Regions from separate parts of the Streptomyces sp. NPDC046308 genome, predicted to be linked through region 1. Evidence: predicted binding sites of a transcription regulator. Region 1 holds the regulator's gene; the other holds the start of a gene.
The links. Region 1 encodes HrcA, which represses chaperone genes, less so after heat shock. Its sites were predicted from a motif close to TTNGCACTCNGNNNNNCNGAGTGCNAA; they were not measured.
Positions count from the first base shown of each region.

Region 2: a site for HrcA is predicted at 3,720-3,746, ahead of groL (chaperonin GroEL). Genes of this name have one in related genera too.

Region 1 covers NZ_JBVJFB010000002.1:547,994-555,536, forward strand. The annotation lists gene ACZ6JT_RS09960 (ribonuclease Z) at 1-548, opposite strand, end outside; gene ACZ6JT_RS09965 (histidine triad nucleotide-binding protein) at 552-911, opposite strand; gene ACZ6JT_RS09970 (16S rRNA (uracil(1498)-N(3))-methyltransferase) at 1,041-1,784, opposite strand; gene ACZ6JT_RS09975 (nitronate monooxygenase) at 1,781-2,872, opposite strand; gene dnaJ (molecular chaperone DnaJ) at 3,029-4,165, opposite strand; gene hrcA (heat-inducible transcriptional repressor HrcA) at 4,166-5,182, opposite strand; gene ACZ6JT_RS09990 (MBL fold metallo-hydrolase) at 5,331-6,056, shown strand; gene ACZ6JT_RS09995 (DUF3097 domain-containing protein) at 6,085-6,894, shown strand; gene hemW (radical SAM family heme chaperone HemW) at 6,922-7,543, opposite strand, start outside.
Region 2 covers NZ_JBVJFB010000006.1:418,773-426,315, forward strand. The annotation lists gene ACZ6JT_RS25360 (serine/threonine-protein kinase) at 1-290, shown strand, start outside; gene ACZ6JT_RS25365 (phosphoribosylanthranilate isomerase) at 733-1,332, opposite strand; gene groL (chaperonin GroEL) at 1,967-3,589, opposite strand; gene ACZ6JT_RS25375 (cold-shock protein) at 3,926-4,132, opposite strand; gene ACZ6JT_RS25380 (MoaD/ThiS family protein) at 4,547-4,825, opposite strand; gene thrC (threonine synthase) at 4,914-6,188, opposite strand; SAM riboswitch class I at 6,206-6,359, opposite strand; gene ACZ6JT_RS25390 (glucosyl-3-phosphoglycerate synthase) at 6,545-7,522, shown strand.

The DNA.
Region 1 (7,543 bases):
CCGAGCCGCCCGTCGCGCTGGATCCGGCCGACGTCGGGCCCCTTGATGCCGTGCCGCGCGAGCAGCTGCGGCACCATGCGGCGCCCGTCGGGCTCGGTGATCCGGTAGCCGAAGGACTCCACGGGGTGCGAGAGCAGCCGGGCCTCCAGGACGTACGGGGATCCCTGGGCCAGCGTCCCGTCCGCGGCCACCGGCTCCTCGCGCAGCGGGACGCTCTCGCGGTAGGCCGTGGCGTACCGCAGCCGGTCGAAGAACTTCTGTCCGGAGGCCGGGTAGTGGGCGGTGACGGGGTGCGGGACCTGGTCGAGGTTGATCCGCTGGATCACCCCGGCCAGTCCGAGGCTGTGGTCACCGTGGAAGTGGGTGATACAGATCCGGTTGATGTCGTGCGCGGCGACCCCGGCCCGCAGCATCTGCCGCTGCGTGCCCTCGCCCGGGTCGAAGAGGATGCCCTCGCCGTCCCAGCGCAGCAGGTATCCGTTGTGGTTGCGGTGTCGGGTGGGCACCTGGCTGGCGGTGCCCAGCACGACGAACTCTCGTACGGACACGTGCTATCCGGGGGGCCACTGGAGGCCGCGGCCGCCGATGACGTGCGCGTGCGCGTGGAAGACGGTCTGCCCGGCGCCGGAGCCGGTGTTGAAGACCACGCGGTAGCCGTGGTCGACGATCTTCTCGTCGAGGGCGATCTGGCCGGCCTCGCGCAGTATGTCGGCGGCGACGGCCGGCTCGGCGGCGGCGAGGGAGGCCGCGTCGGGGTAGTGCGCCTTGGGGATGACGAGCACGTGCGTGGGCGCCTGCGGGTTGATGTCCCGGAAGGCGACCGTGGTCTCGGTCTCGCGGACCACGGTCGCGGGGATGTGCCCCTCGACGATCTTGCAGAACAGGCAGTCCGCCTGCGGTTCCCCGGCCATTGCTGAGCCTCCCGTGATGGTGATCGGTCCGGGCATCGTATCCAGCCGGGCGGCCGCCGCGGGCGGCCGTTTCGGCCCTTCGGGCCCGGGACGGGGAGGCGGGGCGGTCCGTCGGGACCGGCCGGCCCCTCAGGCCCAGCGGCCGGTGCGGGCCAGCAGGACCGCCGTGGCCGCGGTGCCGGCCGTGGAGGTCCGCAGGACGGAGCGGCCCAGGCGGTAGGGGTGGGCCCCCGCCGCGGCGAAGGCCGCCAGCTCCTCCGGGGAGACGCCGCCCTCCGGGCCGACGACCAGGACGACGGAACCCGAGGTGGGCAGCGCGGCCGTGGCCAGGGCCTGGGAGGGGGTGTCGCGGTCCTCGTGCAGGACCATCCCCAGGTCGGCCTCGGCGAGCAGCGCCGCCACCTGCTTGGTGGACATGGCCTCGGCCACCTCCGGGAACCGCACCCGGCGGGACTGCTTGCCCGCCTCGCGCGCGGTGGCCCGCCACTTCGCGAGGGACTTGGCCCCCCGGTCCCCGCGCCACTGCGTGATGCAGCGCGAGGCCTGCCAGGGCACGATCGCGTCCACGCCGGTCTCGGTCATGGTCTCGACGGCCAGCTCGCCGCGGTCGCCCTTGGGCAGGGCCTGGACCACGGTGATGCGGACGGCCGGTTCCGGTTCCAGTCCGGCCGAGGACACGGCCACGACCAGCCGGTCCTTGCCCTCCGCCGCCTTGACGACGGCCTCCGCCCAGCCGCCCCGGCCGTCGGTCAGGACCAGCGCCTCGCCCGGGTTCAGCCGTTTCACGGACACCGCGTGCCGGCCCTCCGGGCCCTCCAGGACGAACTCCGCCCCCGCGGGGACCTCTTCGACCACGAACACCGGGGCGGTCATGACGCACTCCTCATCTGCATTGCCTTCAACGTGCTCTGTGCCTCGGTCAGTTCGGCCGCCAGCACCTCCACCAGCTCCGCCGCCGGCAGTGCCCGCGCCAGCCGGTGCCCCTGGCCCGCCCACAGGGCCATGCCCTGCGGGTCCCCGGCCGCGGCGGCCGCCTTGCGCAGCCCCGAGGTCAGGTGGTGGACCTGGGGGTAGGCGGCCGGGGCGTACGGGCCGTGCTCGCGCACGAAGCGGTTCACCAGCCCGCGCGCCGGCCGCCCGGAGAACGCCCGGGTCAGCTCGGTCCGGACGAACAGCGGGTCGGTCAGGGCCTTCTTGTGCGCGGGGTCCGCACCCGACTCCGGGCAGGCCAGGAAGGCCGTCCCGAACTGCGCCGCCTCGGCGCCCGCCGCCAGCAGCGCCGCGATCTGCGAGCCCCGCATCAGGCCGCCGGCCGCGATGATCGGCAGGGCCACGGCCTCCCGCACCTGGGCCACCAGCGCGAGCAGCCCCACGGCCGCCGTGCCGTCGACCTGCGGGTCGTCGCGGTGGGTGCCCTGGTGGCCGCCCGCCTCGGCGCCCTGGATGCACACGGCGTCGGCGCCCGCCTGCTGGGCCGTACGGGCCTCCTCGACGGAGGTCGCCGTGACGACCGTGTACGTACCGGCCTTGCGCAGGGCGGCGAGGGCGGAGGAGGAGGGGCAGCCGAAGGTGAAGGAGACGACCGGGACCGGGTCTTCGAGGAGGATGGCGAGCTTGGCGTCGTAGCCGTCGTCGCTGGTGCCGATGACGTCCTCCTCGGCGAGCGAGACCGCGTACCAGCTCGCCTCACCGGCCAGCTGCCCGCGGTACGCCTCCACGGCGGCCGGGTCCACGTAGCCGGTCTGCGGCATGTAGAGGTTGACGCCGAAGCGGCGCCGGGTCAGCGCACGCACCTGCTTGATCTCCTGGTACATCCCGTCGGCGGTCTTGTAGCCGCCCGCCAGGAAGCCCAGCCCGCCCGCCTCGCACACGGCGGCGGCGAGCGGCGGACAGGAGGCGCCGCCCGCCATGGGAGCCTGCACGATCGGGTAAGGAGAGAGACCGTTCGGCGCGGAGGACATGCACTGCATCGTGCCATGTCCCGCTCATGGGGCCGAATCATGGCATTCGCCTGGCATAGTCCGCTTCCGGCCCCGCTCCCCGGCCGCCGCCGGGCCCATGCGAAGAGCCCGGCGGGGAATCCCCTGGCCGGGCTCTCGGCGGTGTCCGCCGGCCGCTCAGCGACCGTTGAACGCGTCCTTCAGGCGGCTGAACAGCCCCTGCTGGCCTGGCGCGAACTGGCCCATCGGCCGCTCCTCGCCGCGCAGCTTCGCCAGCTGGCGCAGCAGCTCCTCCTGCTGGGCGTCCAGCTTGCCCGGGGTGGTGACCTCGACGTGGACGATCAGGTCGCCGCGCCCGCCGCCGCGCAGGTGGGTGACGCCCCGCCCGTGCAGCGGGATCGCCTGCCCGGAGCCGGTGCCGGGCCGGATGTCGATCTCCTCCAGGCCGTCCAGCGTCTCCAGCGGACACTTGGTGCCCAGTGCGGCCGCCGTCATCGGGATCGTCACCGTGCAGTGCAGGTCGTCCCCGCGCCGCTGGAAGGTCGGGTGCGCCAGCTCGTGGATCTCCACGTACAGGTCGCCGGCGGGGCCGCCGCCGGGGCCGACCTCGCCCTCGCCCGCGAGCTGGATCCGGGTGCCGTTCTCGACACCGGCCGGGATCTTGACCGTGAGGCTGCGGCGGGAGCGGACCCGGCCGTCGCCCGCGCACTCGGGGCACGGGGTCGGGACCACGGTGCCGAAGCCCTGGCACTGCGGGCAGGGGCGCGAGGTCATGACCTGGCCCAGGAAGGACCGGGTGACCTGCGAGACCTCACCGCGGCCGCGGCACATGTCACACGTCTGCGCGGAGGTGCCGGGAGCGGCGCCCTCACCGGAGCAGGTGGTGCAGACGACGGCCGTGTCGACCTGGATGTCCTTGGTCGTCCCGAAGGCCGCCTCGTCCAGCTCCAGGTCCAGGCGGATCATGGCGTCCTGGCCGCGCCGGGTCCGCGAGCGCGGGCCGCGCTGCTGACTCTGGCCGAAGAAGGCGTCCATGATGTCGGAGAAGTTGCCGAAGCCACCGGCTCCGAAGCCGCCCGCACCGCCGCCGCCCGAGGAGGACAGCGGGTCCCCGCCGAGGTCGTAGACCTGCTTCTTCTGCGGGTCCGAGAGGACCTCGTAGGCGGCGTTGATCTCCTTGAAACGCTCTTGCGTCTTGGGATCGGGGTTCACGTCCGGGTGCAGCTCGCGCGCGAGCCGCCGGAAGGCCTTCTTGATCTCGTCCTGCGATGCGTCGCGGCGCACGCCGAGAACGGCGTAGTAGTCCGTGGCCACTTACGACTCCGCCAGGATCTGTCCGACGTAACGTGCCACTGCGCGTACCGCTCCCATCGTTCCGGGGTAGTCCATGCGGGTCGGTCCGACCACGCCGAGTTTGGCGACTGTTTCGCCGCCCGAACCGTAACCGACCGAGACGACGGACGTGGAGTTCAGTCCCTCGTAGGCATTCTCATGCCCGATCCGTACGGCCATTCCCGACTCGCTGGCCTCGCCGAGCAGCTTGAGGAGCACGACCTGCTCCTCCAGCGCCTCCAGCACCGGCCTGATCGTCAGGGGAAAATCGTGGCCGAAGCGGGTGAGATTGGCGGTGCCGCCGATCATCAGCCGTTCCTCGGCTTCCTCGACCAGGGTTTCGAGGAGTGTCGTGAGCACGGTGGAGACCGTGCCGCGGTCCTCGGCCTCGAAGGACTCGGGGAGGTCCTGGACGAGCGGGGGCACATCGGTGAAGCGCCGTCCGACGACCCGGCTGTTGAGCCGGGCCCGCAGGTCGGCGAGCGAGGCCTCGCCGAAGGGACTCGGGCAGTCGATGAGCCGCTGCTCGACCCGTCCGGTGTCCGTGATCAGTACGAGCATCAGGCGCGCGGGAGCGAGCGAGAGCAGCTCCACGTGCCGGACGGTCGACCGGGTCAGGCTCGGGTACTGCACGACCGCGACCTGCCGGGTGAGCTGCGCGAGCAGCCGCACCGTGCGTCCGACGACGTCGTCGAGGTCGACGGCGCCGTCGAGGAAGTTCTGGATGGCCCGGCGCTCGGGCGTCGACAGCGGTTTGACCCCCGCCAGCTTGTCGACGAAGAGCCGGTAGCCCTTGTCGGTGGGGATCCGGCCGGCGCTGGTGTGGGGCTGGGCGATGTAGCCCTCGTCCTCCAGCACGGCCATGTCGTTGCGCACGGTCGCGGGCGAGACGCCGAGCCGGTGCCGCTCGGTGAGCGCCTTGGAGCCGACCGGCTCCTCCGTCCCCACGTAGTCCTGGACGATGGCGCGCAGCACTTCGAGTCTGCGTTCGCTGAGCATCGCGTGCACACCTCCAGCTCTGGTCCGTTGCCGTGTTCTGCCGGGTTCGTTGGCACTCTGTCCGTTCGAGTGCCAGAGATCCCCCGCTCAGTGTACGGCCGGGTAGTGAGACCCTGGCAAGGGAGGCCCGCCAGGGTAGCGTCGCGGCATGGACGTGCGTTGGGAAGAGGAAGGCTGGGAACGGCTGACCGGACGGGCCGGCCGGCGACGCCTGCCGGTGTGGGACTGCACCGTGGGACTGGTGGTGGGCAACGAGTCGGTGCTCCTGATCGACCCCGGTTCCTGTCTCCGGGAGGGCGCGCAGGTGCGGGCCGAGGCGGAGCGGCTGACGGGTCGGCGCGTGACCCATATCGCATTCACGCACGGCCATTTCGATCACGTGCTGGGCGGTGCCGCCTTCTCCGGGGCCGAGGTCTTCGGCGCGGTCGGGCTGGACGCGCTGCTCTCCACGGGCCGTGAGGAGCTGCGCGGGGACGCGGTGCGCCACGGCCTGGCGGAGGCGGAGGCGGCCGAGGCGGTGGACCTGCTGGTGGTGCCGAAGCACCTGGTGTCGGGCGAGTGGACGCTGGAACTGGGCGGGCTGCAGGTGCTGCTGGCCAATGTCGGGCCCGGGCACACCCGGCACGACCTGGCCGTCTTCGTGCCGGGCGAGCGCGAGACCGTGTTCTGCGGGGACCTGGTCGAGGAGTCGGGCGAGCCCCTGGCGGGTCCGGACGCGACGCCCCGGCAGTGGCCGGCCGCCCTGGACCGGCTGCTCGCGCTCGGCGGGGACGACGCACTGTACGTGCCGGGTCACGGAGCGGTGGTCTCGGGAGCCTTCGTCCGTGCGCAACGCGCCACACTGGCAGCCCGTTTCGGCGTGTCGGAGACATGACGCGGGCCGCTCTCCTACTGTCGGCCGGATGCGCGAGTACTCCCCCGACCTGACCCCGCAGTGGAAGCGCCCCCGGGCGGTGCCCGAGGTGGCGGCCGAGCCCGATCTGGTGGTCGAGGTGGCGGGTACGGACTTCTGCGGCGCGGTGGTGGCCTGCGAGGCGGGCACGGTGACCCTGGAGGACCGCTTCGGCAGGCGGCGGGTGTTCCCCATGGAGCCGCGGGGCTTCCTGCTGGAGGGCGCGGTCGTCACGCTGGTCCGCCCGCCCCGGGGCCCGTCGGCGCCCTCCCGTACGGCCTCGGGTTCGATCGCCGTCCCCGGGGCCCGGGCACGGGTGGCGCGGGCCGGGCGCATCTACGTGGAGGGCCGCCACGACGCGGAACTGGTCGAGAAGGTCTGGGGCGACGACCTGCGCGTCGAGGGCGTGGTGGTGGAGTACCTGGAGGGCGTCGACGACCTGCGGGCCGTCGTCGCCGACTTCGACCCGGGCCCGGACGCCCGCCTGGGCGTGCTGGTGGACCACCTGGTGCCCGGCTCGAAGGAGTCCCGCATCGCGGCGTCGGTGACCTCGCCGGACGTCCTGATCGTGGGCCACCCGTACGTCGACGTCTGGCAGGCGGTGAAGCCGTCCGCGCTGGGCATCGCCGCGTGGCCGGTCATCCCGCGCGGCCAGGACTGGAAGACGGGCGTCTGCCGGGCGCTGGGCTGGCCGGAGAACACGGGCGCCGCGTGGCAGCACATCCTGTCCCGGGTGACGTCCTGGAAGGACCTGGAGCCGACGCTGCTGGGCCGCGTGGAGGAACTGATCGACTTCGTCACGGGTGGCGGTGAGGCCTGACGCCCCTGGAGGTGCCGAAGTCGGCGATCAGTCGACCAGGTCCCGGACCACCGCGTCGGCGAGCAGCCGGCCGCGCAGGGTCAGGACGGCCCGCCCGGCCTCGTACGGACCGGCGTCCAGCAGCCCGTCCGCGAGGGCCCTGCGGGACGCGGCGAGCCCGGCCGGGGCGAGCAGGGACAGCGGGACGCCGTCCACGAGCCTCAGCTCCAGCAGGATCCGCTCGACGCGCCGGTCCTCCTCGGAGAGGAGTTCGCGTCCCGCGCCCGGGGAGCGGCCCTCCGCCAGCGCGGCGGCGTACGCTCCGGGGTGCTTCACGTTCCACCAGCGGACCCCGCCCACGTGCGAGTGCGCGCCCGGCCCGGCGCCCCACCAGTCGGCGCCGCGCCAGTACAGCTCGTTGTGCAGGCAGCGCCCGGCCTCCGAGGTGGCCCAGTTCGAGACCTCGTACCAGGAGTACCCGGCCCCGGCCATCACCTCGTCCGCGATCAGGTAGCGGTCGGCGTGCACGTCGTCGTCCGTCATCGGGACCTCGCCCCGGCGGATCCGGCGGGCCAGCTGTGTGCCCTCCTCCACGATCAGCGCGTAGGCGCTGATGTGGTCCGGGCCGGCTCCGAGGGCGGCGGCGAGGGAGTCCCGCCAGTCCTGGTCG
Region 2 (7,543 bases), on a different contig from region 1:
TCCGCCTGGAATGCGACCGCCAGGACTGCGAGCTGACGAGCGACACCAGCGTGCTGATCACGATGTACGGCAAGGCGGGCTCGGCCAACTACGAGACGTGCCGGGCCTATGGCGAGGTTGCCAAGCCGCACGCGATCCCGCTCGCGGCGGTTGCCGCCGGCACGGAGATCTGCGTCAGGCGTTCCTCGGGGGAGGTCGCGATGTTCGTGGTCCAGATCGAGTCGAACACGCGGGTGGCGGGCCTGCCGAGCTGGCTCACGATGGACATGACGGTCTGGCGCACGCCCTAGCCCGCCTCCCCCTGCCGAGGCTCCGCCCCGCACCCTCCCCCAGACTCCGTCCGGGGGGACCGCCCCTCCTCAATCGCCGGAGGGGCTGAATGGGTGCGGCGAGGCCGAATTGGTGCGGCGCAGCGGGAAGGTGCGGCTCAAAGATCGGGGCTCCGCCCCGGACCCCGCGCCTCAAACGCCGGCGAGGCTGGATTTGGTGTTGGTCGGCCGGGGCGGTTGGGGTGGGGGTGGGTGTGTGTCGGGGTGATCCCCGCAGGGTGCCAAACGCACTTCCGCCCAGCCCTCCGACCCCTCGTCACGTTTGGCGCCCGAGGAGACGCCCCGGCGCGCGCCCGCCCCCACCCCAACCGACCCCCGCACCCGACCAGGCCCCGGTGCAACCGGCCCCCGTACCCGGCCCGAGCGGCGCAGCCAACCCGCAGCCAACCCGCGGCGCAGCTGGCTAGCCCCGCGCCGCCTCGATGAAGGCGCGGATCAACTCCGGCGACTTCACGCCGCGTTCCCGCTCCACCCCACTGGACACGTCCACGCCCCAGGCGCCGGTTACCTCGACCGCCTCCCGCACGTTGCTCGGGTTCAGCCCGCCGGCCAGCAGCCACCGCCCCTCGGGCGCGGCGAAGTCCGCCGAGCCCCAGTTCCACGGCTTGCCGGAGCCGGGGTCGGGGGCGTCGAGCAGGAGCAGGTCCTCGCCGTACTGGCCGCAGCGCTTCACGTGCTCGGCGGTGGCCCGCAGCAGCGTCCGGCCCTCGGCGCGCAGCGCCGCGAAGTCCCCGGGCCCCTCCTCGCCGTGCAGCTGAACCCCCCGTACGCCGCTCTCCTCCGCGAAGCGGCGCACCTCCGTGACCGGCTGCCCCCGGAACACGCCGACGGTCAGCACACCGTCCGGCACCCGCGCGGCGAGATCCCGCGCGGTGGCGGCGTCGACGGTGCGCGGGCTGCCGGGCGCGAACACGAACCCCACGGCGTCGGCCCCGGCCGCCACGGCGGCGTCGAGGTCCCGCGCGGTCTTCAGCCCACAGATCTTGACGAAGAGGTCAGCCATGCGCCCAGCCTATGCCGGGGGCTGCGCCGCGGGTTGGCTGCGGGTTGGCTGCGCCGCTCGGGCGGGGTTCGGGGGCCGGTTGTTCCGGGGCCTAGCGGGGAGGGGGGTCGGTTGTGGTGGGGGCGGGCGCGCGCCGGGGCGTCTCCTCGGGCGCCAAACGTGACGACAGGTCGGACAGCTCGGCGGCAGTGCGTTTGGCACCCTGCGGGGATCACCCCGACACACACCCACCCCCACCCCAACCGCCCCGGCTGCGCCGCACCATCCGGCCTCCGCCGCACAAACTCAGCCTCGCCGGCGTTTGAGGAGGGGGGGTCCCCCCGGACGGAGTCTGGGGGAGGGTCCGGGGCGGAGCCCCGATCTTTGAGCCGCACCATCCGGCTGGGCCGCGCAAAAAATCAGCCTCGCCGGCGTTTGAGGCGCGGGGTCCGGGGCGGAGCCCCGATCCTTGAGCCGCACCGTTCGGCTGCGCCGCACCACATTCAGCCCCGCCGGCGATTGAGGCGCGGGGCGGAGCCCCGGCTTTGAGCCGCACGCCGCGTCGGCCGGGAACGCCCGAGGGCGGCACCCCGTGCGGGGTGCCGCCCTCGTTCGAGAACAGCCGATCGGACTTCGGGCCGGAGCCCGGGGTCGATCAGAAGTCCATGTCACCGCCCGGCATGCCGCCCGGGGCACCGGCGCCGGCCTTCTCGGGCTTGTCGGCGATGACGGCCTCGGTCGTCAGGAACAGCGCGGCGATCGACGCGGCGTTCTGCAGCGCGGAGCGCGTGACCTTCGCCGGGTCGATGATGCCCTCGGCGATCATGTCGACGTACTCGCCGGTCGCGGCGTTCAGGCCGTGACCGATCGGGAGGTTGCGCACCTTCTCGACGACGACGCCACCCTCGAGACCACCGTTGACGGCGATCTGCTTCAGCGGGGCCTCCAGGGCGAGCTTCACGGCGTTGGCGCCGGTCGCCTCGTCACCCTCGAGCTCCAGCTTCTCGAAGACCGCGGAAGCCTGGAGCAGGGCCACGCCACCACCGGCGACGATGCCCTCCTCGACGGCCGCCTTCGCGTTGCGAACGGCGTCCTCGATGCGGTGCTTGCGCTCCTTGAGCTCGACCTCGGTCGCGGCACCGGCCTTGATGACGGCCACGCCGCCGGCCAGCTTCGCGAGGCGCTCCTGGAGCTTCTCGCGGTCGTAGTCCGAGTCGGAGTTCTCGATCTCGGCGCGGATCTGGTTGACGCGGCCCTGGACCTGGTCGCTGTCACCGGCACCGTCGACGATGGTGGTCTCGTCCTTGGTGATGACGACCTTGCGGGCGCGGCCGAGCAGGTCGAGACCGGCGTTCTCCAGCTTGAGGCCGACCTCCTCGGAGATGACGGTGCCGCCCGTGAGGATGGCGATGTCACCGAGCATGGCCTTGCGGCGGTCGCCGAAGCCCGGGGCCTTGACGGCGACGGACTTGAAGGTGCCGCGGATCTTGTTGACGACCAGGGTCGACAGGGCCTCGCCCTCGACGTCCTCGGCGATGATCAGCAGCGGCTTGCCGGACTGCATGACCTTCTCCAGGAGCGGCAGCAGGTCCTTGACCGAGCCGATCTTGGAGTTGACGATCAGGATGTACGGGTCGTCGAGGGACGACTCCATGCGCTCCATGTCGGTGGCGAAGTACGCCGAGATGTAGCCCTTGTCGAAGCGCATGCCCTCGGTGAGCTCGAGCTCCAGACCGAAGGTCTGCGACTCCTCGACGGTGATGACGCCTTCCTTGCCGACCTTGTCCATGGCCTCGGCGATGAGCTCGCCGATCTGGGTGTCGGCGGCGGAGATGGAGGCCGTCGAAGCGATCTGCTCCTTGGTCTCGACGTCCTTGGCCTGGGCGAGCAGGGCGGCGGAGACGGCCTCGACGGCCTTCTCGATACCACGCTTGAGGGCCATCGGGTTGGCGCCGGCGGCCACGTTGCGCAGGCCCTCGCGGACGAGCGCCTGGGCCAGCACGGTGGCGGTGGTCGTACCGTCGCCCGCGACGTCGTCCGTCTTCTTGGCGACTTCCTTGACCAGCTCGGCGCCGATCTTCTCGTACGGGTCCTCGAGCTCGATCTCCTTGGCGATGGAGACACCATCGTTGGTGATCGTGGGGGCGCCCCACTTCTTCTCAAGGACGACGTTGCGACCCTTGGGGCCAAGGGTGACCTTGACGGCGTCGGCGAGCTGGTTCATCCCACGCTCGAGGCCGCGGCGGGCCTCCTCGTCGAACGCAATGATCTTGGCCATCTGAAGTGGTCCTCCCGGACAGCGGTGGATTGCTCCCAGGACCGCGCCCGCGCCCGCGACGGACGGCCTGCGTGCCCGGCGGTTCCTTCCCACCGGACCCTGCGGGCCTCACCGACCCGGTCCTCGTTCAGTAGCACTCTCACCGGGAGAGTGCTAATGCCAATGATTAGCACTCGACCCCCGAGAGTGCAAGCGGCTTCGAAGAAGCCTCGGGGACCGGGCGTGGCGCGGGCGCACGTACGAGGGGCCCGCATCCCGTGTCCGGGATGTGGGCCCCTCGTAAGGTCGTGCAGGTCTTCGTTGAACGCTGTGCGTCGGTGGTCGATCGCTCCAGGACTAGCCGAGCGCGAGCTTGACCATGTCCGCCTGAGGACCCTTCTGGCCCTGCGAGATCTCGAACTCGACCCGCTGACCCTCTTCAAGGGTGCGGTACCCGTCCATCTGGATGGCGCTGTAGTGGACGAACACATCCGCACCACCGTCGACCGCGATGAAGCCGTAGCCCTTCTCCGCGTTGAACCACTTGACGGTGCCCTGAGCCATGCCTAACTCCCCTATTACTGGCCCTTGCGCGGGAACGCACTTCGCGTTCCCGGGTCAGAACTTGCGTCGGAACGCGTCGACCGAGGCTGAATGTATCTGCGCGAGTGCTGTCTGCAACAGGTCAATCCGACGAGAATTCTGGACACGGGGAAACATTGAAATAGAGTGAAAATTTGCCATACTCCCGGGCAACTCGGGCCTGACATATCTCGCCAAAGCCCCATACCGCGCTTGCACATTGACCCGATGTCGACCCTCACGCGACCCGTTCATATGCGGCGGGCAAGTCCGGCGGAGGGGACTTCCCCAACTCTACCGCGCCCAATCAAGCAGAATTACCCCCTCCGCTTTTAGCGGAGGGGGTAATTTCGGTTTGCGCGTGTCACCTGCCGGGTGACAAAGGAACCCTGAGGATCAGCAGCCGCCCGCGACGGCCGGAATGATCGAGACGCCGGCGCCGTCCGGCGTCTTCGCCTCCAGCCCGCCCTCGAAGCGCACGTCGTCGTCGTTGACGTAGACGTTCACGAAACGGCGCAGCTTGCCCTGGTCGTCCAGGACGCGCGCGGCGATGCCCGGGTGGCTCGCCTCCAGGGACTGGATGACCTCGGCGAGGGTCGCGCCCTCGGCGGGCACCTCGGCCTGACCGCCGGTGTAGGTGCGCAGGATGGTGGGGATGCGGACGTTGACGCTCATGGCGCTACTGCCTTTCCGGTAGAGCAGGAGGGGGAGGGGTGTCCGGCGGGTCGGGGCGGGGACCCGGCCCCGACCCGCCGGACACCCGCTAGGCCAGGCCGGCGGCGCGGAACGCGTCCAGGCTCGGGCGGATGGTGGCGGTCTGCCCGCTCTCCGCGGCCACCGCCTCCAGGGTCTTGAGGCCGTCGCCGGTGTTGAGGACGACGGTGGTCAGCGTCGGGTCGAGCTGCCCGTTCTCGATGAGCTTCTTCGTCACGCCGACGGTCACGCCGCCCGCGGTCTCGGCGAAGATGCCCTCGGTCTGCGCGAGGATCCTGATCGCCTCGACGACCTGCTCGTCGTTCACGTCCTCGACGAAGCCGCCGGTGCGCCGCGCGATGTCCAGGACGTACGGGCCGTCCGCCGGGTTGCCGATCGCGAGGGACTTGGCGATGGTGTTCGGCTTCTGCGGGCGGACCACGTCGTGACCGGCCTTGAAGGCGGTCGACACCGGGGAGCAGCCCTCGGCCTGGGCGCCGAAGATCTTGTACGGCTTGTCCTCGACGAGGCCGAGCTTGATCAGCTCCTGCAGACCCTTGTCGATCTTCGTCAGCTGCGAGCCGGACGCGATCGGGATCACGAGCTGGTCGGGCAGCTGCCAGCCGAGCTGTTCGCAGATCTCGTAGGCGAGGGTCTTGGAGCCCTCTCCGTAGTAGGGGCGCAGGTTGACGTTGACGAAGCCCCAGCCCTCGCCCAGCGGGTCGCCGATGAGCTCGGAGCAGAAGCGGTTGACGTCGTCGTAGTTGCCCTCGATGCCGACCAGGTCGCCGCCGTACACACCGGCCATGACGACCTTGCCCTGCTCCAGGTCGTGCGGGATGAACACGCAGGAGCGGAAGCCGGCCCGGGCGGCCGCGGCGCCGACGGCGCCGGCCAGGTTGCCGGTGGAGGAGCAGGACAGGGTGGTGAAGCCGAAGGCGCGGGCGGCCTCGACGGCGATGGCCACGACGCGGTCCTTGAAGGAGTGCGTCGGGTTGCCGGAGTCGTCCTTGACGTACAGCTTGCCGGTGACCCCGAGCTCCTTGGCCAGGTTCGCCGCGTCCACGAGCTTGGTGAAGCCCGGGTTCAGGCTCGGCTTGGAGGCCACGTTCGCGGGGACGGGCAGCAGCGGCGCGTAACGCCAGATGTTGGTGGGGCCGGCCTCGATCGCGGCGCGCAGCGCCTCGGGGTCCCCGGTCGGGAGGTCGTAGGCGACTTCCAGAGGTCCGAAGCACTCGGCGCACGCGAAGATGGGGCCGAGCTCGAAGCGGGTACCGCACTCGCGACAGGAAAGACCGTTGGCAGGTCCGAGATCGACAGAGGTGGCGACAGTCTGTGCAGCCATGATGGCGAGGCCCTTTCTCCTCATCTTCCCCATGGCGCACTTCGCCATGAGACGGAATTGGCACCTTCCCTAGCCGGGGACCTCGCTGACGTCGCTGAGCGATCGCGAGAACCGACTGGAGGGTTGCCGGGGCTTCAACGGGCCGTGTCCCTCTGCCCCTCTGGATGAGCGGTATGGCACCGGCACACGCGCTCTGTGGCGCGCCGGTGCGTTTGTACGCGGGGACCCCCGGCATGCGGTGGTCCTTCGCGTTGTTCAAGACTGTAACCGAAGGGCCGGGCGGTTGAGACAGCCGTCCGAACCGCGAGATGGATCTCAAATCGGCCGATAACGCCGACACGCAGGGAGTGCTGAGGGTGCTGGAAGAGGTGGAGCGCTGGCTGGCAGACCGCTCCTGGTCAGCCGCCGACCGACCGCTCGACCAGCTGCTCGACCGGAAACGGGCGGCCGGGACCACGGTCAGCGTGGTGCTGCCCGCGCTGGACGAGGAGGCGACGGTCGGCGCGATCGTCGAGGTCATCCGGCGCGAGCTGATCGAGGGACTGCCGTTCCCCCTGGTGGACGAGCTGGTCGTGGTCGACTCGGGCTCCACCGACCGTACGGCGGAGGTCGCGGCGAAGGCCGGCGCCCGGGTGGTGCACCGCGACGAGATCCTGCCGAGGATCCCGGCGCTGCCCGGCAAGGGCGAGGTGCTGTGGCGTTCGCTGCTGGCCACCAGCGGGGACGTCGTCTGCTTCGTCGACGCCGACCTGCGGGACTTCTCCGCCGCCTTCGTCTCGGGGATCGTGGGACCGCTGCTGACCGAACCGGACGTGCAGTTCGTCAAGGCCATGTACGACCGCCCGCTCGGTGACGCCCCCGGCCAGGGCGGCCGGGTCACGGAACTGGTGGCCCGCCCCCTCCTCAACCTGCACTGGCCGCAGCTGGCCGGCTTCGTCCAGCCGCTGGGCGGCGAGTACGCCGTACGCCGCTCCCTGCTGGAGCGGCTGCCGTTCCCCGTCGGGTACGGCGTCGAGCTGGGTCTGCTGGTCGACGCGCTGCACACGGTCGGCCTGGACGCGCTCGCCCAGGTGGACGTCGGCGTACGCGTCCACCGCCACCAGGACGGGCAGGCACTGGGCCGGATGGCCGCCGCGATCTACCGCACCGCCCTGCTGCGGCTCTCCCGCGGGCACTCCCCCGGCTACCGCTGGGGGTACCCCCTGGTACGGCCGGAGCTGACCCAGTTCGAGCGGGGGCCGCAGGGGTTCGTGCCGCGGACGTACGCGGTGGACACCGAGGAGCGGCCGCCGATGCTCGGCATCAGGGAGTACGCGCTGCGCCGCGTGGCGTGACGTCGGCCTGGAAAGTTTGAG